4 regions of the Paenibacillus sp. Pae15 genome follow, and region 2 is predicted to be linked to each of the others. Evidence: riboswitches for the same ligand, from Rfam matches in the RefSeq annotation. Region 2 holds a riboswitch; each other region holds the start of a gene.
What was found. Region 2 has a riboswitch for cyclic di-AMP ahead of NR121_RS13015 (CAP domain-containing protein). Riboswitches for the same ligand answer to the same signal wherever they lie in the genome.
Positions count from the first base shown of each region.

Region 1: it holds a riboswitch for cyclic di-AMP, as region 2 does, so the genes downstream of both, NR121_RS01905 (TrkH family potassium uptake protein) here and NR121_RS13015 (CAP domain-containing protein) in region 2, are expected to answer to the same signal.
Region 3: it holds a riboswitch for cyclic di-AMP, as region 2 does, so the genes downstream of both, NR121_RS00065 (APC family permease) here and NR121_RS13015 (CAP domain-containing protein) in region 2, are expected to answer to the same signal.
Region 4: it holds a riboswitch for cyclic di-AMP, as region 2 does, so the genes downstream of both, NR121_RS22910 (stalk domain-containing protein) here and NR121_RS13015 (CAP domain-containing protein) in region 2, are expected to answer to the same signal.

Region 1 covers NZ_JALJRM010000002.1:28,268-34,680, forward strand. The annotation lists gene uvrC (excinuclease ABC subunit UvrC) at 1-1,471, shown strand, start outside; gene NR121_RS01900 (CPBP family intramembrane glutamic endopeptidase) at 1,383-3,065, opposite strand; cyclic di-AMP (ydaO/yuaA leader) riboswitch at 3,294-3,432, shown strand; gene NR121_RS01905 (TrkH family potassium uptake protein) at 3,497-4,849, shown strand; gene NR121_RS01910 (potassium channel family protein) at 4,863-5,525, shown strand; gene NR121_RS01915 (TrkH family potassium uptake protein) at 5,599-6,413, shown strand, end outside.
Region 2 covers NZ_JALJRM010000013.1:87,413-93,825, forward strand. The annotation lists gene NR121_RS13005 (YcdB/YcdC domain-containing protein) at 1-1,252, shown strand, start outside; gene NR121_RS13010 (ATP-dependent DNA helicase) at 1,399-3,354, shown strand; cyclic di-AMP (ydaO/yuaA leader) riboswitch at 3,434-3,569, shown strand; gene NR121_RS13015 (CAP domain-containing protein) at 3,575-4,264, shown strand; gene NR121_RS13020 (hypothetical protein) at 4,659-4,793, shown strand; gene NR121_RS13025 (hypothetical protein) at 4,811-4,999, shown strand; gene NR121_RS13030 (formylglycine-generating enzyme family protein) at 5,031-5,987, shown strand; gene NR121_RS13035 (hypothetical protein) at 6,196-6,330, shown strand.
Region 3 covers NZ_JALJRM010000001.1:12,440-18,852, forward strand. The annotation lists gene NR121_RS00060 (DUF445 domain-containing protein) at 1-1,005, opposite strand, end outside; gene NR121_RS00065 (APC family permease) at 1,023-2,840, opposite strand; cyclic di-AMP (ydaO/yuaA leader) riboswitch at 3,048-3,215, opposite strand; gene NR121_RS00070 (cysteine hydrolase family protein) at 3,529-4,287, shown strand; gene NR121_RS00075 (glycosyltransferase family 4 protein) at 4,408-5,562, shown strand; gene NR121_RS00080 (stalk domain-containing protein) at 5,694-6,413, opposite strand, start outside.
Region 4 covers NZ_JALJRM010000038.1:39,806-44,455, reverse strand. The annotation lists gene NR121_RS22930 (hypothetical protein) at 92-289, shown strand; gene NR121_RS22925 (AAA family ATPase) at 378-1,142, opposite strand; gene NR121_RS22920 (hypothetical protein) at 1,279-1,749, opposite strand; gene NR121_RS22915 (polysaccharide deacetylase family protein) at 1,844-2,533, opposite strand; gene NR121_RS22910 (stalk domain-containing protein) at 2,678-3,526, opposite strand; cyclic di-AMP (ydaO/yuaA leader) riboswitch at 3,531-3,682, opposite strand; gene NR121_RS22905 (DUF6483 family protein) at 3,829-4,545, shown strand.

The DNA.
Region 1 (6,413 bases), on a different contig from region 2:
ATGCTTGTATTACCATCTTGGCCAATGTATCGCCCCCTGCGAATATGAGGTGGAGCAGGATACGTATGACAAGATGGTCCAAGAGATCAGCCGTTTCTTAAACGGCGGACATCATGCCATCAAGGCGGAGCTGACTCGTAAAATGAACGAAGCGGCAGAGGAGCTGAACTTCGAGCGGGCAAAGGAACTCCGTGATCATATTCTGCAAATCGATGCCGTGATGGAAAAGCAGAAAATTACGACAACGGATACCGTGGACCGGGACATATTCGGCTTTGCCGTAGACAAAGGCTGGATGTGTGTGCAAATCCTGTACATGCGCCAAGGCAAGCTGATCGAACGCCACGCCTCTCTCTTTCCATATTATGGCGAGGCGGATGAAGACTTCCTCACTTTCGTGACGCAGTACTACAGCGAGAATCCGGCGCTGCCGAAGGAAGTCTTCCTGCCGGCGTGGGGAGCGGGGCAGAAGCAGGAAGAAGCAGGCGATCCTGTCGGGAAAGCGGAGCATAAGGCCGGCTTCTCCGATGCTGAATCGGAAGAACATGAAGTGGCGGCCAAAGTCGAAATCAAGGAGGCGCTTGAAAGCTGGCTGAAGGTAAAGGTGCATATTCCGCGCCGGGGCCTGAAGAAGAATATGGTGGATATGGCTTGCGAGAATGCCCGGGTTGCGCTTGAAGAAAAATTCCGTTTGATTGAACGGGATGAGGAGCGTACGGTCAAGGCGGTGGAGAACCTAGGCCGCTATTTGGGCACGGGCGTCGTACGGCGCATCGAGGCGTTCGATAACTCCAACATTCAAGGCTCGGACCCCGTATCGGCGATGGTTGTATTTACGGACGGCAAGCCGGACCGTAAGGAATACCGCAAGTACAAAATACGCACGGTAAAGGGACCGGACGACTATGAAACGATGCGCGAGGTAGTAAGGCGCCGCTATGAACGGGTGCTGAAGGAAGGTCTGCCGCTGCCGGATCTCGTTGTCATTGACGGCGGAAAGGGGCATATCGCTGCTGCGGTGGACGTGCTTGAGAACGAGCTCGGACTCTTTATACCCGTTTGCGGTTTGGTAAAAGACGCCAAGCACAAAACCGCGCAGCTGCTTATGGGCGATCCGGCCGAGGTTGTGCCCCTGCCGCGCGACAGCCAGGAATTTTATTTGCTTCAGCGCATCCAGGACGAAGTGCACCGGTTCGCGATCACCTTCCACAGGGAAACGAGGGCCAAGTCGATGGTCGTCTCCCAGCTGGATGCCGTACCCGGCGTTGGGGAGAAACGGCGGAAAGCGCTGCTGAGGCATTTCGGTTCCCTGAAAAAAATAAAAGAGGCCAAGCCTGAAGACTTTAAGCCTCTTGGTATCGGTCCAAAGCTGGCGGAGCAAATCATAACGGCGTTAAACGGCCGGAGCCAGGGTGCGGATTCGGATCCGGCGAAGGATTCGGCGGGGGAAACGACGGGGGCCGTCGATTGAATCCGGCGTGCAGCAGAGACAGCACCCGGCCGATAGCCAATGGCGCCGCCAAATAAGCCGCGCCGATAGCGACCTGTTCGGGCTCTCCGACGAACATGATCGAGAGCCCCATCAGGATGCTGTTCATGGACGCATGGGTGAACAGAGCGGTAAGCAAGCCATATTTCAAGAATACATAACCGAATATCAATCCGATGACCGTCACCTCGACCAATCGGGTGTACACCGGGTAAATAGGGTATTGGGTATGGCTCATCGCCCAGATGACGCTCGGCAGCAGTACGGCCAGGAAACGGCTGCGTGTCAGCTTCAGCATGAGGGCGATGCCCAACAGCCGGTACACCGCCTCTTCGGAGATGGAGGCCACCCAGGCCATCAACGGAAATATACCGGGATAGGTCATGTTGTATACGGAGTCGGCCGGGTCGCTGACCGTCCATACGCCGAACACTTCGGTACCGATAAAAAACATGGTTTGCTGCAGGCCCAAAATGAACAAGCAAATGAAATAACCTCGTACCGCCGCTTTCCATACCTCGCCTCCGAATACAGAGTCCCGCCAAACCGGCCAGGGATTCCATCCGCGGTCGAGCCAGAGCCGCCGCCCCGCACTCAAGGCCAAATACGTCGAAAGGGCCATCAGTCCGACAACAATATTGGTGAACCATAAGTAAAACAGGGCTACTGGCCAGGAAGGTCCGCTTCCGTGCATCGTTCGGAACGCAGGGATCATATTAAAATTGTTGACGATATAAATCGCCACGAAGAAAAACGTGAGCAGCGCACCGCGCGCATAGCGGATGTCACGCCGCCGCCGCACAACAAGGATCAGCGCCGCGAGTGTCATCACAAGCGAGATTCCGATACTGATCCGCGTCATTAAAGCGGAACGGCGATCCTGCGCTTCCTGCCAGGCCATGAACGCATCCGGAACCGGAAATACCGGCTCAAACGCAGTGACCCGGCTGCCGGACACTTTCAGGTGAAGCTCCAGCGGGGCTTCGCCTATTCGCTCCGTCTTGCTGCGGAAGATGAGACTTCCGTTCCCGGCCCGCCCGGATTCGCCCGTCAATGCAAATTCCGCGGGGTCATAGCCCATCTCCCGAATGGCGGTATTCGCCGTCTTCAGGAGGCCGGCATCCGGAGAGCTTACGGATTCGCTTCTGGCGGTTGCGGTCCGGCTCATCGAGAATCCGAATATGGCCAAGGTTTTATAATTCACCGCCACATAGTACGTTGCGCCCTTTTCGATGTCGTTAATCTCCACCTCAAAATATTCGAGGGGAAATCGTCCTTCATATTTTTTCTTGTATTGATCGTACAGCTGCTCCTTTAGCAAATAGCCGTTTCTTACCGGGTAAGATTGGTACAAGGTATGGGCTTGTGCGCCTGGTCCTATCGCAAAGCGGTTGCGGACAAAGCTCATCGCAGCATTCGCCGCTTGCTGCTTTGTAACGACGGGAAGGTCTTCGGCATCGTCTTTAGGGAGGCGAGTCTTGTCCAAATAGGCGGAGGCAAACGTAACGCCCAGGTACAGCATCAGGCCAAGGACGGCCAGAAGCAGCAGTGGAGGTTCGAATCGTCGTTTCGGCATGAAATGCTCCTTAGCAGATATGGGATAATAACAGTCTATTCTTTTAAGGTAGCATACATTCCATAAGCAAATCCAATGATAACAAGAGCTACGCGAGGCAATATTCAGCAAAGCGAAGCGCCACACCTATAAAAACGCTTACATATGTCGTAATTTTGCGAAATCCGGTGCATTCAGGTGAAACAAGGCTTTGTACTTCAATGAAAAGAGGATTATAATTCATATCAATTGAATAGCGAGCCGAATTTCTAAAGGAAAACGGGGGAACCATGAGTTTAGGGGTGAATTCAGCGGATACAATCCGCTGATAGGGTGCCTGTACATCCGAATCCGACAGCTAACCTCGTAGGCTTGAATTACAGGAACCTTAAATTGACATTGGGTTTCCAGTGTCTTTTTTGTTGCCTGAAACGTCAAATAGGGGTGCATTCATGAAAACCATTGCCAGGAAAGTCGAGCTCACGCCTCCGCAAATTTTGGTCATCGGTTTTGCTGTTATGATCTTGATCGGCTCCATGCTGTTGTCGCTTCCCGCGGCCTCGGCCAGCGGTGTACCGATGCGTTTCCTGGATGCTTTATTCACGGCGACATCGGCAGCCTGTGTAACCGGACTTGTCGTTGTGGATACGGGCACTTATTTTACCCTGTTCGGCCAGATGGTTATCATGCTATTGATCCAGGTCGGCGGGCTCGGGTTTATGACCATGGCTACCTTATTCGCATTTGCCCTGAAAAAGCGCATCTCACTTAAAGAAAAGCTTATTTTGCAAGAAGCACTGAATCAGAACAGTCTTGAAGGCATTGTGCGGTTAATCCGTAAGGTGATGATTTATTCGCTCACGATTGAGTTTACGGCTGCCGTTATTTTCGCTGTTCGATGGTCGGTTGATTTGGGTCCCGGCAAAGCGGCTTATTATGGTATTTTTCATGCCGTCTCCTTCTTCAACAATGCCGGTTTCGATATTTTCGGGCCGGTAACGGGAAAATTCAGCAGCTTGACGGCTTATGCAGCTGATCCGGTGATCAACGCGGTTTCGATGGGACTCATCATTTTGGGTGGAATCGGTTTCGTCGTTCTGTCGGACCTCATGGATTATAGAAGGAACCAAAAGCTGACGCTTCATACCAAAGTGGTGCTAAGCGCTACCGGTTTTTTGATCGGAATCGGGGCGTTGATTATATTTATCTTCGAATTTACGAATTCCAGAACGCTTGGACCGCTCGACTGGTCCGGCAAAATACTCGCCTCACTGTTTCAATCCGTTACACCGCGGACAGCTGGAGCCAATACGCTTGATATTGCCGGGCTTAGGCAGGCGACGCAGTTTTTTATCATCATTCTGATGTTCATCGGTGCTTCTCCCGGCTCTACAGGCGGAGGGATCAAAACGACGACCTTTACCACGCTGGTCGGCGCGATGATCGCGATGGTCCGCGGGAAGGAAGACATTGTACTCTTCCGTCACCGGTTAGGCAAAGAAAGGATTCTGAAGGCCGTTACGATTACGATGGTCGCTTTGGCGCTGGTCGTCACGATCACGATGATTCTTTCTACAACGGAGGATCATGCGTTCCTGATGATTTTGTTTGAAGTGACATCGGCCTTTGGCACGGTTGGCTTGTCGATGGGGTTAACACCGGATTTGTCGGATCTCGGCAAGATCCTTATCGCGTTTACTATGTTTACCGGACGTCTGGGTCCGCTGACATTGGCTTATGCACTGGGTCCGAAGGCGGAGAAGGAATTGTACAGATATCCGGAAGGCAAAATTACGATTGGTTAGGGGAAACGAATGGATGAAAAACACTCAATACGCAGTCATTGGATTAGGACGATTCGGTTCAAGTCTTGCCGAGGAGCTTCTGAAACTGGGCTATGAGGTGCTTGGCATCGATGTGGACGAAGAAGCGGTGGAGGAGATGAGCGACAAGCTGACGCACGTGGTGGTAGCGGACTCGACGGAAGAAGAGGTGATCCGATCGCTGGGCATCCGGAATTTCGATTGCGTGGTGGTGGCGATCGGCAACGATATTCAAGCGAACATTCTTACTGCGATTCTATTAAAGGACATTGGGGTCAAAACGGTCGTAGCCAAAGCGCTGTCCGAGCTTCACGGCAAAGTGCTGAACAAAATCGGGGTTGACCGGGTCATTTATCCCGAACGGGATATGGGGATACGCGTAGCGCATCAACTCGTTTCTCCCAATTTGCTTGATTATATTGAACTGTCCAATGACTACACCATTGCGGAGCTGGCCGTACCCAAAAGGCTTGCCGGGCGGACGCTGAAGGAGCTTGATCCCAGGGCGCGTTACGGATGCAGTGTCGTGGCGATCAATAGAAAGAACGGTGTCATCATTGCGCCTACAGCGGAAGATACTTTCGAAGAGCGCGACGTTATGGTCGTGATTGGAACAAACGAACAGATCGAAACATTCGAGAATGAAGTCATCCGCTAGCAGGCGGACGGAGCAGATTTGATGCTCCCGGGAGACGGAAAGGACGTGCCAAGGCTTGAAACCTGGATTGATTATGAGGCTGTCACCGCCGCAAATTTTGGTATATGGCTTCACTTTGATTATTATGATTGGCGCAGTCTTGCTTTCACTGCCGATTGCAACGGTCAGCGGGGAGTCCATGCCCTTCCTGGACGCTTTATTTACAGCTACTTCAGCGACATGCGTAACGGGACTCGTGCTGGTGGATACAGGCACGTATTTTTCCGCGTTCGGGCAGCTTGTCCTTATCCTGCTGATTCAGATTGGCGGACTCGGCTTCATGACGATGGCCGCTTTGATCGCTCTTGTGTTCAAGCGGAAGATTTCGCTCAAAGAACGTCTGGTGCTGCAGACGGCAATGAATCAGGGCAGCATGGAAGGGATCGTCCGGTTAATACGCAAGGTTCTTCTATATTCTCTAACGATTGAGTTTGCAGCGGCGGTGATTTTTTCGGTCCGTTGGTCGTTCGAGATGGAACCCGGCCAGGCGATTTATTACGGCATTTTCCATGCCATTTCATTCTTTAATAATGCAGGTTTCGATTTATTCGGCGCGATCCATAAGCCATTCGGCAGCATGTCTCATCTGGCTTACGATTGGATTGTCAATTTGGTGGCGATCATTCTGATCGTGCTTGGCGGAATCGGCTTTATTGTCATTGCGGATCTGCTGGAATATCATAAAACCCGAAAGCTCTCGCTTCACTCAAAAGTCGTACTGAGCACTACAGGGGCACTCACCGTTATCGGCTTTGTGATTCTGCTGATCTTTGAATTTACGAATCACAAAACGTTCGGAGCATTAAACGGTTCCGGTAAACTGCTGGCTTCGCTGCTGCATTCCGTGAC
Region 2 (6,413 bases):
TATTACCTGGATGGAAGCGGCGCCTGCCGGTCCTTATCCTTATAGCGGTCAAACAAACGCCGTGGTGGATGCGCGAACCGGACAAATTCTGGAGTTCCGCGTGGATCGTATGGCTCCCCCATGGACGAATCCAAAGCCGGATACGGAGAAGACAACGGCTGCAATCTCTCAGGCTGAAGCCGAAAAGAAGGCTTTGGCTCTGATTAACGAGTTGTATCCGAATGCGTCGGAAGAATTAAAATGGCTGTCCTCCGATCCGTATGCCGCACCGGCGGGAGATGAACAAACCTTTGGATTCCGATTCCAGCGATTCTATAAGGGAATCCCTGTCGGAGGGGATTCCGTGAGCATTATATTGGATGCCCAGGGCCAATTGAAGAGCTATCAGAGCACGCGTTCAGATCAATTGGAAGCGGGTACGGCTTCCCTTGCAGCGAATATAACGAAAGCTCAGGCTGAAGCCATCTTTTTGGAGGGCATATCACAGGAATTGCAGTACAAAAACTTTGGCGGTTTTTATACGGACAGTCAATACGTGGAGCCCGATATCAAGCTGGTCTATCAACAAACGTACAAAGACAGTGCGAAAAACGGTTATGTGATCGATGCGGCGAACGGCCGGTGGCGGGCTACCTTCGTCAATCCTGTGAGCACCGTTGAAAGATCGGTGGAAATGCCTGTCGATATTGCGGGGCATTGGGCACAGAAAGATTTGGAGACGATGATCCGGCACAACATCTTATCCGCAGATTCAAGCGGCCAATTGCATCCTGATAAGACGATCACGTTAGGCGATTGGCTTCTTATGGTGTCTCAGGCGGTACATCCGCATTATGCGAATTCCTATTATGACAGAAATGCCAAGCCGGCGTTCGAAGATATCGACGAGCAGAGTCCTTACTATGCAGCCGCCCAGCTTTTTGTTCAGTTGAAGTGGCTTGATCCGAAGAAAACGCCGCAGCTTCGTCCGGAGGAAACTCTAACGAAGGAAAAGCTGGCGGTTCTGCTGACTCAAATGATCAAGTACAATAAGCTTGCGGAACAACTGCAGCAGAATCCGCAGTTGAATTTCGAGGATTCGGAACTCATTGCCGAGAAAGGCGCCGTCTGGCTGATCACTCAGCTGGGTGTGCTCGATGGTTCCGTCCGGAAGTTCAATCCGCAGGGAGAAGTGACCAAAGCCCAAGCGGCAACCGCTCTGATGAGACTTGTTCATTTACAGGGCAAACTGGACCAGAAGATAGCCATGTAATGTCCTGATCCGGCAGTCCAAACCTTTTTTATAGGAGGTTTGGACTGTTTTTTTGTTGCATATCTGCCGGGACCGTGTGATAATATGGGGTTGTCATATGGAAGAAAAGTCTTCTCGATTTTGATTATCATGGAGGCAAAATCATAGTGGAGCGTTACCCTTTTACTTATGATCATTCTCAACCGTTCATCCGGCAGGCCGGCGAATGGATAGCGGATGTCTTTTACGATATTCTGCCGGAAGCCGGTTTCGAAGTCCGCGATGAACAGATTTATATGGCTTTCCAATTGGAACGGGCGTTTGCCGAGAAACAAACCATTTTTGCGGAGGCGGGAGTGGGGACGGGGAAAACGCTTGTTTATTTGTTATATGCGATTTGTTACGCCCGTTATATGCGAAAGCCGGCTGTGATCGCCTGTGCGGACGAGTCTTTAATTGAACAACTGGTCAAGCCGGAAGGGGATATCGCAAAGCTGGCGAAGCACCTGAGCCTGGCCGTTGACGCCAGGCTGGGGAAGTCTGCGGACCAGTATCTTTGTCTGGTCAAGCTGGACAAAGCGAGATTCAGGGACGAGGATGCGGAAATGTTCGAGCAATTATACGAGGAGCTGCCCGGGTTTGTTCATTCTCATGAAACCCTGCAATCGTTTTATGCTTACGGCGACCGGAAGCAATATCCGCATTTGAATGACGAGCAATGGAGCAAGATCAATTGGGATGCTTTCCAGGATTGCTTCGTATGCGACAAAAGGCACCGCTGCGGGCAAACGCTCTCCCGCGAGCATTACCGCCGATCTGCCGATTTGATCATTTGTTCGCACGATTTTTACATGGAGCATGTGTGGACGTATGAGAGCAGGAAGCGGGAAGGGCAGCTGCCGCTGCTGCCGGATCACTGTGCGGTCGTATTTGATGAAGGGCATTTGCTGGAATCTGCCGCGCAGAAGGCGCTGACCTATAAATTAAAGCATGACGTGTTTGAAGAACTGATTACCCGGCTGCTGCAGGGGGAAATACGCGAATCATTGGCTGTGCTCATTGACGAGGCGATTGCGCAAAGCGAGACGATGTTTGACTGGTTAAGACGCCGGAGCAGAGAGATTCCCGGTTCGGACCGGAAGGAGCTTCTGCTCGACGATCGGCTGCTTCAGGAAATACACCGGTTCCGGACGGTGCTTGCAGCGATTGAAGAAGAGCTCGTGTTTGAAAGCGGTCTTCACACCTTGAATGAATATCAGCTCCGCATTGTCGAAGAGCATCTTGAAATGATGCAGAAAGCATTGAGTCTTTTCCAGCGATCGGAGTCATTGGTATGCTGGTTGACGGAAAGCGGGAGCGGAGCGGCTTTGGTGATCATGCCGAGAACCGTCAAGGAAGTGCTTCGGGAGCGGGTGTTTGGCTCGAACATGCCTATCGTTTTTTCATCGGCCACACTATCCGTGGAGGGCTCCTTCCGTTATGTAGCGGAAAGTCTCGGGATCGAGCAATATTTGTCCTTTTCCGTTGACTCTCCATATGAATACGAACGGCAAATGGAAGCGATCGCGCCTCATTGGTCTGCCGGCGGGACATTTTCGGAGAAAATGGAGGCCGCTGTCTCGCTGCTCGAACGAACGGAAGGAAGAGCGCTGCTGTTGTTTCCGGCGAAAGCCGAACTGCAGCGGTTTAAACGGGAGATTGCGTCGTATCCCGAACTCTTCGGGAAAATGCGCTTCTTGTTTGAAGGCGATCAGGAAATCAGCCATCTTATCGCTTCTTTTCAGCATGACGAAACGAGTGTTCTATGCGCCGTCAGCTTGTGGGAGGGACTCGACGTACCGGGGCCGTCCTTGTCCAATGTCATCATATGGTCGCTGCCTTTTCCGCCTCAAGATCCGGTCTTTATGGCCAAACGCAGAGCGGCGGAGTCTCCTTTTGAAGAGGTCGATCTGCCTTATATGCTGCTGAGGCTCCGGCAAGGGATGGGACGATTGATTCGCTCCCGTGAGGATCGGGGGATCGTGGCCATTCTATGTGCAGAGCTGCACAGGCAGCCCATGCTGCGGGCCCGCGTTGAAGCTGTGCTGCCGCCGGGGGTTTCTCTCAAAAATTCGCTAGCTTAGGGGACAGTTGGTAAACTTTGTGTCATGAAATCTCATTGTATCCGTGTTACAATGGTTTCCGTTCCTGTTTAGGAATGCGACATCAAAAAGGCCGAAGCTTAATTCGTAAGCGCGGGGGAACCCATATCCTTGGGGTGAAGCCACTATGGTGGCCGGGTGGTTGCTCTTTGACCCGAATCCGTCAGCTAACCTCGCAGGCCGTAAAAAGGAGAGGAATGCAGTGAAAGGTTTTAAGAAGTTGGTTTTGACAGGTGTTTTGGCACTTGGCCCGATCATTGGCGCCGGCGCGGTTTCAGCTGCTCCGTCGCACACGGTATCAAGCAACGATACCCTGTGGGCGATCTCCCAGAAATACGGTATCAGCCTGAAATCGCTTATTACGGTGAATCCGCAATTGGTTAACCCAAATCTAATATGGCCAGGAATTGTGCTTAATATTCCCGGTAAGTCAACGGGTATAGGTTCGGGTTACGGTACAGGCTCGGGTTACGGTTCGGGTAACGGATCGCAGCAGGGAACAGGAACAGACAGCACGACACAGTCTTCTTATGCCAGCCAAGTGGTAAATTTGGTGAACCAGGAACGTGCCAAAGCCGGTTTAAGCCCGCTTGCCAGCGACAGTGCATTGACGAAGGTGGCTTTAGACAAGGCAAAGGACATGTATGAAAAAGGCTATTTTGACCATAATTCTCCTACCTATGGGTCTCCTTTTGATATGATGCGCTCTTATGGCATCCGTTATACCTACGCGGGTGAAAATATTGCCAAAGGGCAAAGAACACCGCAAGAGGTAATGGATTCATGGATGAACAGTCCGGGACACCGTCAAAACATTATGAGCCCGAACTTCAACAAAATCGGAGTGGCTTATTATAATGGCGTGTGGGTACAGATGTTTATCAAAAATTAATTCGGACTAGAAGAACAGGCTGTTGAGAATGTCTCAGCAGTCCTTTTGTTTGCCATGATATTTTAATGCGACATAGCTTCTGCCGGATTAAAGACGGTATTGGTCAGTCCTTTCGCGGAACGGCATTCGTCCTGGACGTTTTAATGCAGGCTTCAATGAAATCCATAATACCGGCAAATGCGGAATGGAATCGGCCGAGGAAGTGACGCCTGCCGTACTGAATTGGATTGAGCACAATGCCCGGAAGATTTCGGCAATCCGTTTGCCGGCGATCCTCTGCCGGCGTGGATTGCAGCCTCCCTGCTGAAGGGTCAGGAGGCGGGACGCGACTATCTGGTCGTTTCGCAATGTGCGCACGTCTGCCAAAGAAGCGTTCGTTTCGGGTCATGGCTCTATGTCCGAACGTATCATGACGGGTACCATTTATTCGATCAAGAGATGCTATTCGATCTCGACAGCGATCCTTATGAGCAAACGAATCTGGCTGCGGAGCATCGCCAAGTTTGCCGAGATGCGGTATATTATTTAAATGAGTGGCATGACCACATGATGGAGACGATGCCTTTCGATACAGATCTGCTCTGGACGGTGATGAAAGAGGGAGGACCTTATCATGCCAAAGGATTTTTGCCGAAGTATGCGCAGTGGTTGGAACAGACAGGACGCGGTCATGCGATTACAGAGCTAAAACGGAGACATCCTGCGGAATTCGGTCATGGCCGTCCGAAGGGATAAGACCTCCGTTGAACGGTGGAGGAGGATTGAAATGAATGGAAAAAAACCGTGCTGCTGCACGGCCGGCAGAGAGGTTTCGGGCCAGCCGGATTCTCATTCTTTGCCCTTGCAGGGCAAACGCTCGGCCAAAGATCCTAAAGAAGGCATGATTTATTTGCCCGGCGGTGAATTTTTAATGGGAACCGCGGATCAGGAAGGGTTTGCCCAAGATGGCGAAGGCCCCGTTCGTTCGGTTAGACTGGATTCTTTTTATATCGATCCTTACGCGGTGAGCAATGCAGAATTTAAAGCATTTGTCGATGCTACCGGTTATCGCACGGAAGCGGAGGTTTTTGGCTGGTCCTTTGTGTTTCATTTGTTCGTTTCCGCCGAAACGGCGAAAGGTGTGACGCAAGCGGTTCAGCAGACCCCCTGGTGGTGGGTTGTGAACGGCGCATGCTGGAAGCATCCGGAAGGTCCGGATTCTCACATTGATGACCGCATGGACCATCCGGTGATCCATGTTTCCTGGAATGATGCGAATGCCTACTGCCAATGGGCCGGCAAACGGCTGCCGACCGAAGCGGAATGGGAGTACGCGGCAAGAGGAGGTCTTGTGCAAAAACGTTATCCGTGGGGAGATGTCCTCAAACCGGATGGGGAGCATCGCTGCAATATTTGGCAGGGCAAGTTTCCGGATAAAAACAACTGCAGCGACGGGTATGCGGGAACCGCGCCTGTCCATGCGTTTAAACCCAACGGTTACGGATTATATAATGTTTCCGGGAACGTATGGGAATGGTGCTCGGATTGGTTTGCTGCGAATCATACGGCAGACCCGCTTGTTAACCCGCTTGGTCCGGCGACGGGTCAGGAAAAAGTGCTGCGCGGAGGTTCCTATTTGTGCCACAAATCGTATTGTAACCGGTACAGAGTCGCTGCGCGCAGTAAAAATACACCGGATAGTTCCACGGGCAATATCGGTTTTCGCTGTGCTGCCGATGCCTGATAGGGAACAAAGAACGAACCAGGCTGTCGTGGTCTCCCCACGGCAGCCTTTTAAATTACTGTTGATGATCATTAGAGGATATGATAGATTTTAGTGGACGTGGAAATGAATGGTAGGGGGAAATGGATGATGAAGCACCCGAATTGTGGTTCAGCGGCTACGAAAGCGAGCACGATAACGGACTGAACAAATTTATGTTCCGTACACCTTGAACGAATACGTGTTTGAAAAGAACGGAAAGATTTATACCGTGACGATCCGGATTAACGACGCCGTCAAGACCGATGCGCAGTGGAAACGGCTGACGGAGGCGTTCGGCTCGATGCAGTTTTTCAAAAAATGAAAGCCATTCTTGTGAAAAAGAGCCATTGCGGCTCTTTTTCGGCGTTTACGGGGAAACGTAAAGCACGGGATTCTTTCGTATAC
Region 3 (6,413 bases), on a different contig from region 2:
TTCGGGATTGAAATTGCGCACGATCCAGCGGTAAGCAGTAATTACCGCCCTGCCGCCCTTCAAACGGTCTTCCTCCAGCTTGTCCAGCCATTGATTGCGGATTTCACTCAAACGCTCATGCAGGAAGACAGCGCCGCGAGCTCCTTCCAATTGGTTTACGATCCATTCCTTCATATTCGCTACAAGCAACTCGTTATCCGCTAGTTGAGACAGTTGGATGCGGATTTCCTGAACAAGGGTCTTCCGGAAAGCATTATCTGTATGTTGGAGACCCCGAATTCCTGAAAGCATCAAGTTTTGGAGGAAGCTGCCAAGCTTTTCTTCATCCATGAAGCCGACAAATGCCTGTAAAGCAAACCCCGTTAAGCCCCCCGCTTTTACTTCGGAGAGCTTTTCGCTTGCGAACTTTCCCAACATCATCCCGGTATCCGGACGTTTCGCCCAGTCGGATGCTTTATGCAGGACGTAATTCAACGCCTTTTCGTCGAATCTGTTCTCGATCACCTTCGTCAGGATGGCATCGGCTGCAGATCCCACATCCGCTCTTCGGATCGCAGCGGCTATTTCCGACTGAAGATAAGGAATCGCTTTCTCGAGCGGCAACCGGTAAACCCATCGGATCAACAGATCCAATAGGCCTACCCGTACCTTCCGTTTGCCAAGCAGCTTAGCCAGAGAGGATGAAGCGAGCTGCAAAAGCTGGAGCTGCCGGAGTTTGTTTTCGATGCTTTGTTTGTTGAGCAGCTCATTTTCCAACGCCAAAATCAAGGATTGGACAATTTTGTCCCTATTTTTAAGGAGTAAGGATGTATGCGGCACCGGTATGCCGAAAGGATGACGGAAAAGAGCGGTCACGGCAAACCAATCCGCAATGCCGCCGACCAAACCGGCTTCAAAGCCGCCTTTCAACAGAGCAACCAAAGGAGTCTCCTGAAGAAATAAAGTGATTAAAAAGCCGCCGGTCATGAAGGCCAATGACAGTCCGGCCAAATATCTTGAGTTCATCTGCGGCCTCCTTCCGGTTATTTATGGAGATGGTAAGGCACTGTAGCGATCACGACGTCTTTATGATTGAATAAGTAAGCCCTTAACAGTAACCCGGTCTGATTATGGAGGAAATAATGCCACCAATGCCTGGTAATGAATTGCGGAATTAATATGGTAATATGATCCGTTTCCGACGTTTTCCACTCCACCGTTTCAATGAATCTCATTAACGGCCTGATGATGCTTCGGTAGCTTGAACGGAGCGTAATCAGCCGGACGCCCGGGTTCCATTCTTCCCATTTCTTCTCCATCCGTGCGATATCCTCATCGTCAAATCCGACATATACGGCGACAACATGATTGGTTAGAGACTTGGCATAGCTGAGCGAATTCATAACCACCCGGGTAATGCCGGCTACGGGAACGACGATCGTGCTGCCTTTTATCACTGGTTTTTCCTCATCCATGTCGATTCGCAGTTCGTCCGCTATGTTCAGGTAGTGCCGGTGAATTTGGAAGAAGAGAAAAATGACAATCGGCAAAAAGATAAAGATCATCCATACTTGATTGAACTTGGTCAAAATGAAGATCAGCGTAATCGCCAGCGTCGTGAGCATCCCGATCGTGTTGACAATGAAGCGGATCAGCCAGCCCGCTGGCCTCAGCTTTACCCAACGGACCATCATCCCCAGTTGGGATAAGGTGAAAGGAATAAACACCCCTACGGCATAAAGCGGAATCAGGTTCTCCGTATGTCCTTGGAAAAGAATAACAAGCAATGCCGACAATACACCTAAGAAGATAATGCCGTTAGAAAAACCGAGCCGGTCGCCGCGCACCATAAACATATGCGGCATGTATTTGTCTTTGGCCAGCATAAAGGCAAGCAGCGGGAATGCGGAATACGCTGTATTTGCCGCCAAAAACAGAATCAAAGCGGTGGTGCCTTGGATGAAATAGTAAAGGATGCCCCGGCCGAATGTGTTTGCCGCAATTTGGGATACGACCGTTTCTTTTGGAGCCGGCGTGATTCCATACCAATAGGCAAGTAAACTGATACCGATAAACATGGCACCTAGAATCGTGCCCATCATCATCAGCGTAGCGGCTGCATTGCGCTCAGCCGGTTGTTTAAAGTTTGGAATGGCATTGGATACGGCTTCTACTCCGGTTAGCGCGGAACACCCTGAACTGAAAGCCTTCAATAGGAGGAACCAACTGATGTTCGAAACGGCTGTGCCCAGTTCAGGCACTTCGGCGTGTCCCCCGCCCGATATATATTTGATGACTCCCGAAATGATAAGAACAAAAATGGCGAAGACAAACAAATAAACGGGCAGTGCTAAAACGGATGCAGACTCCGTAATTCCTCGCAAGTTCATGATGGTAAGAAACAGGATCATCGTCAACGCAATAAGGACCCGGTGTTCATGCAAGGATGGAAATGCCGAGGTAATGGCATCCGTCCCGGCCGAGGAACTGACAGCAACAGTCAGGATATAATCCACCAACAGCGAGCCTCCGGCCATCAAACCGATGGAGACGCCCAAATTGTCTTTGGCTACGACATAAGCTCCTCCCCCTTTGGGGTAAGCAAAAATCGTCTGCCGGTAAGAAAAAATGAGAACCGTCAGCAATCCGAGAACGGCTATGGAAATGGGGATCGAATACCATATTGCGGCAAAGCCTGCAGCCATCAATATGATCAAAATTTGTTCGGTACCGTAAGCAACAGAAGATAATGCGTCTGAAGAAAGTACCGCAAGCGCCTTAAACTTGCTTAGTTTTTCTTCTTCAATCTCGGTTGACTTCATAGGACGGCCGATTAATAATCGTTTTATTTTATTTAGCATACTGTTCCCGCCCTCATTATTTATTAAGGAGTTTTGTAAACAAGATCATCACAACAAAAAAACCCTTAAATCTCCAGGAAGAAACTTTACTTATGGTTTCCAAATGTGTTGTTAATCAATCATCCTCCAACCTATCCCGTTTTTAGACAACAAAAAAACACAGAGGCTTGAGCTCTGTGTTTGCCTATCAGCAGACAGCACGTTCAACTCCTCTCTCATACAACGCTTACGAGGTTAGCTGTCGGATTCGGGCTATGAGAGCAGCCCTACGTGCGGAATAAACATGTTCCTGCACGATTCACCCCATGGACATCCAAATATATGTCCTTATTGGTTCCCCCGTTTTCCTGTTTGGAAATTCAGCAAGGTGATATGTTCAATGGTTGAATCTTACACCTTACAGGACAACATTGCAAAGCAAGAAATCGGATAAAACCTTTGCTAGATATGAATTGCTTTGTAAATGAGACGCTTTTATAGATCGCTTTCTTTATTTTACTTCAAATCTCATGGATTTTCTTTATATTTCAGGATTTTTGCGTTTGCGGGCTGTTGCGGATGCTTGAAAACCAATGGATTGGAGTTGTTTTCCCATTCCTTTTTGTTCCCAGCTGAATTTGAATAAGCCATGGAATAAAGCACATAATAGGGTGCGTATACCAAGTATACCCATGAAAGGGGAATCCTCATGAGAAAAATACTGCAGTGTTCCTTTGTGTTTTCGTTTCTTGTCTTTGTTGATCTTTATGTTGTTGCAGCAGCACAAACCGCACCATTTTCATCGCCGGGAATGCAGGTGGATCAAAGCCATACCGCTTTGGTGATCACAGATCCGCAAAATGACTTTTTAAGCCCGAAAGGTGCAGCATGGAATTTAGTGAAAGACAGCGTTGCTGAAAATCACACGATTGAGAACATTGAATTATTATTAAAAACAGCAAAAAAGAATAAGTTTAAAGTATTTGTGTCCCCTCATTACTATTATCCCTATGACCAAAAATGGTTATTTGGGGGTGCTATGGAACATGTGATGCACGATATCAAAATGTATCAGCGAAAAGGTCCATTATCGCTTGAAGGCTTTCAAGGTTCGGGTGCCGACTTTCTGGATAAATATAAGCCTTATCTAGAAGATGGACAAACCATTATCACCAGTCCGCATAAAATTTTCGGACCCGAAGCCAACGACTTGGTTTTGCAGCTGCGAAAACAGGGAATAACCCGCGTCATTCTTGCAGGTATGTCCGGAAATCTGTGCATTGAATCTCATATGCGCGAACTCATTGAACAAGGATTTGAAGTGGCCGTGGTTCACGATGCCACAGCTTCCGCAAAAATAAACGGCTTGGATGGGGATAAGGCTGCAAAAACCAATTTTCGCATGATTGCCAACGCTTCATGGTCAACCAGGGAGACTATAGAGAAAATGAAATCCATTCAAAGATAAGCCTCCAGTTTGGAGGCTGCCATATCCCGCAGCTAATTTAACTCCGAATTAATATTCCTCTGACAATGGATTGATAAATATGAGGTATTTTAAACCTATATCCAATTGTTGAGGAGGGGTATGATGCGAATTGCTTTATTCTCCGACACCTTTTGGCCCCAAATGAACGGGGTTGCATTGACGTTAAAAAGACTGGTCGAACATCTGGAAAAACGAAATATTTCACTCCGGATTTTTGTGCCCAAATGCACGGAGGAGGATTTTTTCACAAGCAATATCCTGTCTTTTAGCAGCCTCCCCTTCATCCTCTATCCGGAATGCCGGATTGCGCTTCCCAATTATTTCACGATCCACAGCCAGCTCCAGCAATTTCAACCCGACCTGATCCATATCGCCACGCCCTTTAATATAGGGCTTTGCGGACTTTATTATGGGAGAAAATATGCTATTCCTCACGTTGCCTCTTACCATACGCACTTTGACCGCTATCTGAATTATTATCACCTGCAATTCGCCTCTTCCCTGTTATGGCGCTATATCCGCTGGTTCCACCAATCGTGTCTGGCCACCTTTGTTCCGTCCGTTGAAACGGCCGAAAAATTGGAAGAACATGGAATTCGAGACGTGGCCTTATGGAAGCGCGGAGTGGACTGCCGTCTTTTCAACCCCGATAAAAAAACCGGATTGATCCGCGAAAAATATAAGATCGACGAACGTTATATTTTCCTATATGTTGGCCGTTTGGCACCTGAGAAGGATTTGGACATTTTGCTTGAAACGATGAAGAAATTACCCGATTATGTTAGCGGCAATGTCCGCTGGCTGTTGGTCGGCGACGGCCCGCTGTTGAAAGATTTGAAAGCGGAAGCCCCATCGAATGTTACTTTTACCGGTTATATGAAAGGAGAGAATCTAGCCGAACTGTATGCGTCGGCCGACTTGTTCGTATTCCCTTCCGGCACCGAAACCTTTGGCAATGTGGTACTGGAATCTATGGCATCAGGCACTCCCGTCATCGGAGCCAAAGCTGGCGGGGTACAGGAAATCATTCAACACGGCAAAACCGGCCTGTTATGTCCTCCCCGTAATTCCGATGCTTTCGCAAATGCGATTACATCTATGCTGGAACATCCGGACCGGTTATGGGATTTTGGCCAGGAAAGCAGGCTTTACGCCCTTTCCCAATCGTGGGAAGCTATTTTTGACGATCTCCTCCTCCGATACATTGAAATCCTGAACGCTGACCCCACAAAACGAAAAACCTTTTCCGCTTGATTATAGGGGAGATAAGAAAACGATATGCGGAAACCTCACGGACCTCCCGCGGTCTGTATATTCGACTAAAAAAGGAGCGCTGACCCGAGGTCGGCACTCCTTTATCACCGTTTAGAGGCGGTACCCTTGTTTTATTTACGATTAAGCGGATAAAAAATGACGTCGATCGGGAACGCCGATCCCGAGGCCGGAGAAAATTCCAGATCCAGCGACGGTTCGGTCCCATTCGTCCTGGCAATGATCGTATATCCCTGATAATCCATCATGACGCCCGACGGCGGGGCTTGAACGATTTTGCCATTCACCAGGAACGGACCTCTAAACACGCCGCCGCGCGGAAGAATCAGCACGGACATTTTCGGCGGAGCATCGATATGGATTTTGTAAACCACCCCGTAGTTGCCCAGATTGAGCGCAGGCTTCTGGCTGAAGAAGTCCGTACCGGTCACAAATTGATCCGACGTGCCGTCGCCGATCGCGAAGCTCGAAGGCCTCCGGATCGAGGAAGCATCGATGTTCCATTGCACTTCCGAACCGCTGAACGTCCCTCGGACATTCCCTTTATAAGCCAATCTCGGGAATACGCCGATCGTATCGAGCCCATCCTCCTGCTCCATCGCTGCGAATGAAAAATACACCTCACCGTCCGTCTCTACATCATAGAGCACATTCATCCCTTGTCCAGGGTAGAAATCAGGCATGACTTTATAATAAGCCGTTTCGTACGGCCTGAGCACCATCGTTTCCACAGCCCTTTTCCCTTGCAGAAACTCAATCGTCGGTTCATTGCCCATCAGGTTAGCGTAGATCGAAGGGTACACCTCCCCTTGATTGGTCGTCTTGATCGTAAC
Region 4 (4,650 bases), on a different contig from region 2:
ACGGATCTAGATTCGAATACTCCAAAAAGCTCGGAAGCTACGTCGAAGGAAAGCGTAAATTCACAAACCACACCTCAAGGAGGAATAGTTCATGAGCAAAGTGCAAAATAACAACGAAAATGAAGAACTGGCCGAATTAGGAACCCATGCCGCGGGAGCAACCGACCTGCATCATACGCGGACAACGAATGAGGCCGTACAAATCGATCCTCCTGTAGGTAATCAGCCGGGAGCCGTTGATAACCGAAGCGGGAAGTTGGATGTGAAGAAGAACGGAAAGCCAATCTGACCTCATGGATCGGTTACAGGCATTAGAGAAAGAGCAGGGATCCGGCGGAAGCACAAGGATGCCTGCTCCTGCTATTGGTCTTTTATGATTATTCCACATCTGCGAACAATTCCTTCAGCATCCGTTCCCGGTTTAGCAGGAACTGTTTCATAATGATATAATGATCGGTTTCTTCCAGAGTTATCTGTTCAATGCCCTTGTCCGTAAGATTGTACATCAGAGCGTCGGGATATCCCATTAAAATGGGAGAATGAGTAGAAATAATAAACTGGGAGTTTCGATTCACTAAAGCGTGAATACGGGCCAGCATGGACAGCTGCTTAAAAGGAGACAAGGCCGCCTCGGGCTCATCCAAAATGTAAAGGCCATTCCCTCCGAAACGGTGAAGGAAAGCCGCGAAGAACGATTCTCCATGGGATTGCTCGTGCAGTGATTTGCCGCCATATGACCGTATGATAGGGGGGGCCGAGGACTGCTCACGATCCATTTCATCAATGTTCGTTGCCAGGTTGTAATAGGTTTCGGCGCGGAAAAAGAAGCCGTCTTTCGGTTTACGGACTCCGCGTACCAAACGGATATAGCGGTGCAGCTCGGAATGCGATGAACGGGTAGAAAATGTAAAATGGAGACTGCCGCCCTCCGGATTAAATCCCCATGCGATAGCCGCCGCTTCAAGCAGTGTGGATTTTCCCATTCCGTTCTCGCCTATAATATAGGTTACTTTGGGGTGCAAAGGCAAAGAGGTGAGTTCGCGCAAGGAAGGAAGATTAAACGGGTATGCTGTAAATGAGGGAATCCGGTCCCTTAACAGCTCGATACTCCTCAAGTAAGCGTGTTGCTCTCTGAAAACCATGCGGCGCCGCTCCTTTCCCATGATCCTGAACAAGTAGATGATACAAAAAACAAAGGCAAAGGCACCCCATCCCAACCAAGAGTGAGGTGCCTTCATTTGAACACCAAGCGTGGTCCAGAAACCCTAAGCGATAAAGCTACATACGTGAAAATCCTTCATCGTGTAGATATTCGATCGCCTCATCATAGGTGTCAAAAGCGGACTCCAGATGAAGTCCCGAGTACACATACCACATTTCGTCTTCTTCCAGCAGCACAAGCGTATGGTTATCCGGACCGATCCATCTTTCTTCTTTTGCATCTCCAATAATCGCCTGTTCCTCTGTTGTTCTCGGGGAGAGAGAGCGGATGGAGGCCTCTATGATCGCATGAAGCTGTTCCTTGGAGAAATCACGAATATTGACCAAGCCTTTGTCATCCTGATCGTAACCATACAGAAGACCGGCATAAACAAAACCGTTACCGTTCGGATGCAGATGATAAACCACAATCTTTTTGTCATGGGCGCTTTTTTCATAATGATAATTGATCCGGCCCAAGGATACATTTTTACGTTCCAACTCCGGGAACGATTCCACAACGGCACGTTTTTCTTCAAAAGAAAGCATGATATCCCTCATAACATAGCTTATTGAATTCCAATTGATTATATCATAGGACATCCCGACCGCACCATGATCACATCTTTTGAAGATAAACGGTTTATTTGCGTGTTTTGGCAATCAAATCCGATACGGTGACGAACTGATAACCCCGCCGCGTCAGCTCGGGTAAAATTTGTTTAAGAGCCTCTACGGTCTGGGTGCAGTCCCCTTGAAGATCGTGGAACAGCACAATATCGCCGTTGTGGGCATTGTCCAGAACCTGGCGGACAATTTTGTCTACGCCCGGCTTTTTCCAATCCTGCGTATCCTGATACCAAGACCACATCACGACCGTAAGTTGATCCTTTTTGACAGATTGAAGCAGGGCATCATTGTAAAAACCTCCAGGGGGACGGAAAACGTGCGGCATTTGTTCTGTGATATCGAATATAACCTCCTGGGTTTGGCGGATTTCTTCTACGAGACGTTCGGGGGGAAAGTTTTTCAAGTAATGATGATCGAACGTATGATTGGCGATTTCATGTCCCTCGTTTACCTCGCGGATGGCAATGGCAGGGTACATCTGCACGCGTTTGCCAATAACGAAAAAAGTGCCTTTAGCCCCGTATTGATTCAGCAAATCCAAAATCTGCGGCGTATACACCGGATTCGGTCCATCATCAAACGTAAGTGCGATCAGCTTCTGATCCGTCTCGACGTTCCATACGACCTCGCTGTTTGAGGGAGCGGCGCCGGTAAGAAACAGGACCACCAAAGCAATCATGAACCTACATATACGGCGATGCATAACGAATCGACCTCCGTTCTGACATGACCATCTTAGGTTTTGGACGTCAGAACAAAAGTATGCGGCAAGTCCGGCAGCCAAAAAAAAGCAGCCGCCTCGATGGAGAGACGGCCGCTTCGTGCTATGGATGAGAATCAAATAAGATCATGAACCGAGAATATATACTTTTACTTGTTGAATTCCGAACATTCTTGCTTTATTTTTGCTCTCAGGCAGGAAAATGTCTATGCGGTTGCCTTTCACCGCACCTCCTGTATCGGTTGCCGTGGCGTACATTCCGCCGGCAGGAAGACCATCATACGTATAACCCTCGACATACACTTTAGAGCCGAGCGGGATCACGGACGGATCTACGGCAATGGTGCCCAGACGCAGCGGGTTGCCCATATAGTCGAGTCCCGCATAACCGCCGTTCTCATCGGCAGAAGCAGTATAGGCCGTAGCCTTGGCTACGATCACTTTGGAATAATTCGGTACCTTGCTAACCTTGTTCACCGGCCGGTACCATGCGGGAGCATGATATTGGCCGTCCGTGCTGAGAATCGCGATCCGGTTGATCTTGTCCCATTGGGTTTTGATTCCGAAAGTATCGGAAATCAGCCGAAAAGGGACATACACGCGTCCGTCTACAAACTTGGCCGGGTCCGTAATTTGAGTCGGCTTTCCGTTAACCGTCATGCTCCGGTCACCGGTCGACAGCGAAACGGTTTTGTCGCTGCTCTGTATTGTAATGGTGAATCGGGAACCGTCTTGTTCCCACTGAAGCTTGTACCCGAGCTTGTCCGTAACCGCTCTCGCGGGGACCTGAAGTTTGTGATTCTCATCCACAAAAGGCTGTGCATCCGGAAATGCCACGAGCTTTTTGTTTACCTGTACCTTGACGTCATCAGCCAGGCGTACAGGTTCCTGCGCATGTGCGGGTATAGATGCCGTTAAAACTGAAGGCACGGCAAATACACATGCCAGGAGCATGTTTTTGAAACGAAAATTCATGATGCGTCCCTCCTGTTTTTGCCTCCGAGGTTAGTTGTCGGGTTCGGGAAGAGGTTGTTCCCTAGCGCAGCCGTGCAGCCTGCAAGCATTCACCCCAAGTGCTTAGTCCCCCGTACGTACACATAATTAAGCTGTACGATTCGGCTTTTAAAAGCCTAACATAGGATAATGTTCCGGTTCAATGCACAAAATCAACCAATCATTCCCTCATAATGGAATTGCTTCTAGCGCCGGTTTTCCTCATGCTGAATAATCCTGTACAATAAAAAGAACGACACGGCCAGAATTGAAGGGAAGAGATCATGTACAGACGCGATTATCTCATGCGGTTGATTGAGCAGACGACGGAAGTGCTGCATAAAGTAATGTTCGCAAGGAAAAATCAACGTTTGCAGGAAGCCCTTGAACTGTTGAATCAGGCCATGCGTCAATTGTTAGGGCTTAATTCCAGGCTGATTCACGCTTTATCTACCAAGGATTTGCTCGCACTGCTTTCCAAGGACGGACATGTCGATCAAGGAAAAGTGCTGGCTTTAGGAGATATGCTGAACGCGCGGGGCGCTGCACAGAAAGAGAGCGGTCACGCGGCTGCTGCAATTAAGGACGGATTAAAGGCGCTGGACTTGCTGCTCACCGCCAGGGAGATGGATCCCCGGGATGAATTGGGCGGGATGTTCAAAGAGCGGATCGATGCGGCGCTGGCTCTCGCGAACCGTGCGTCTATGCCGACGGATACCATGCATAAGCTTGTTTTTTATTATGAGGATTGCGGACAATATGCCAAAAGCGAGGATGTTTTATTTCATTTATTGGACGAGCTAAACGAGGCTGAACATCTCCGTGAGGAGTGGATAACGGTGCTGGATGAAGGAATACGCATGTACGAACGCTGGCGTTCTGTCGAAGAAGAGCGGCTGGCTGCAGGCAATTTATCCAAGACAGAAGTCGAAGACGGCCTCGAGGAACTGAAGAATATAAAAATAAAACATGCCACTATCAGGAAAAATCTGAATGAATAGGGTACGAAATGCGAACTATTATTTATGTCTTTTTAGTTAATGTTCGTCTTTTGTAGTTGACATCCGGTGTTAAAGCCTGTTAAACTGAAAACGTATCAGCGAATG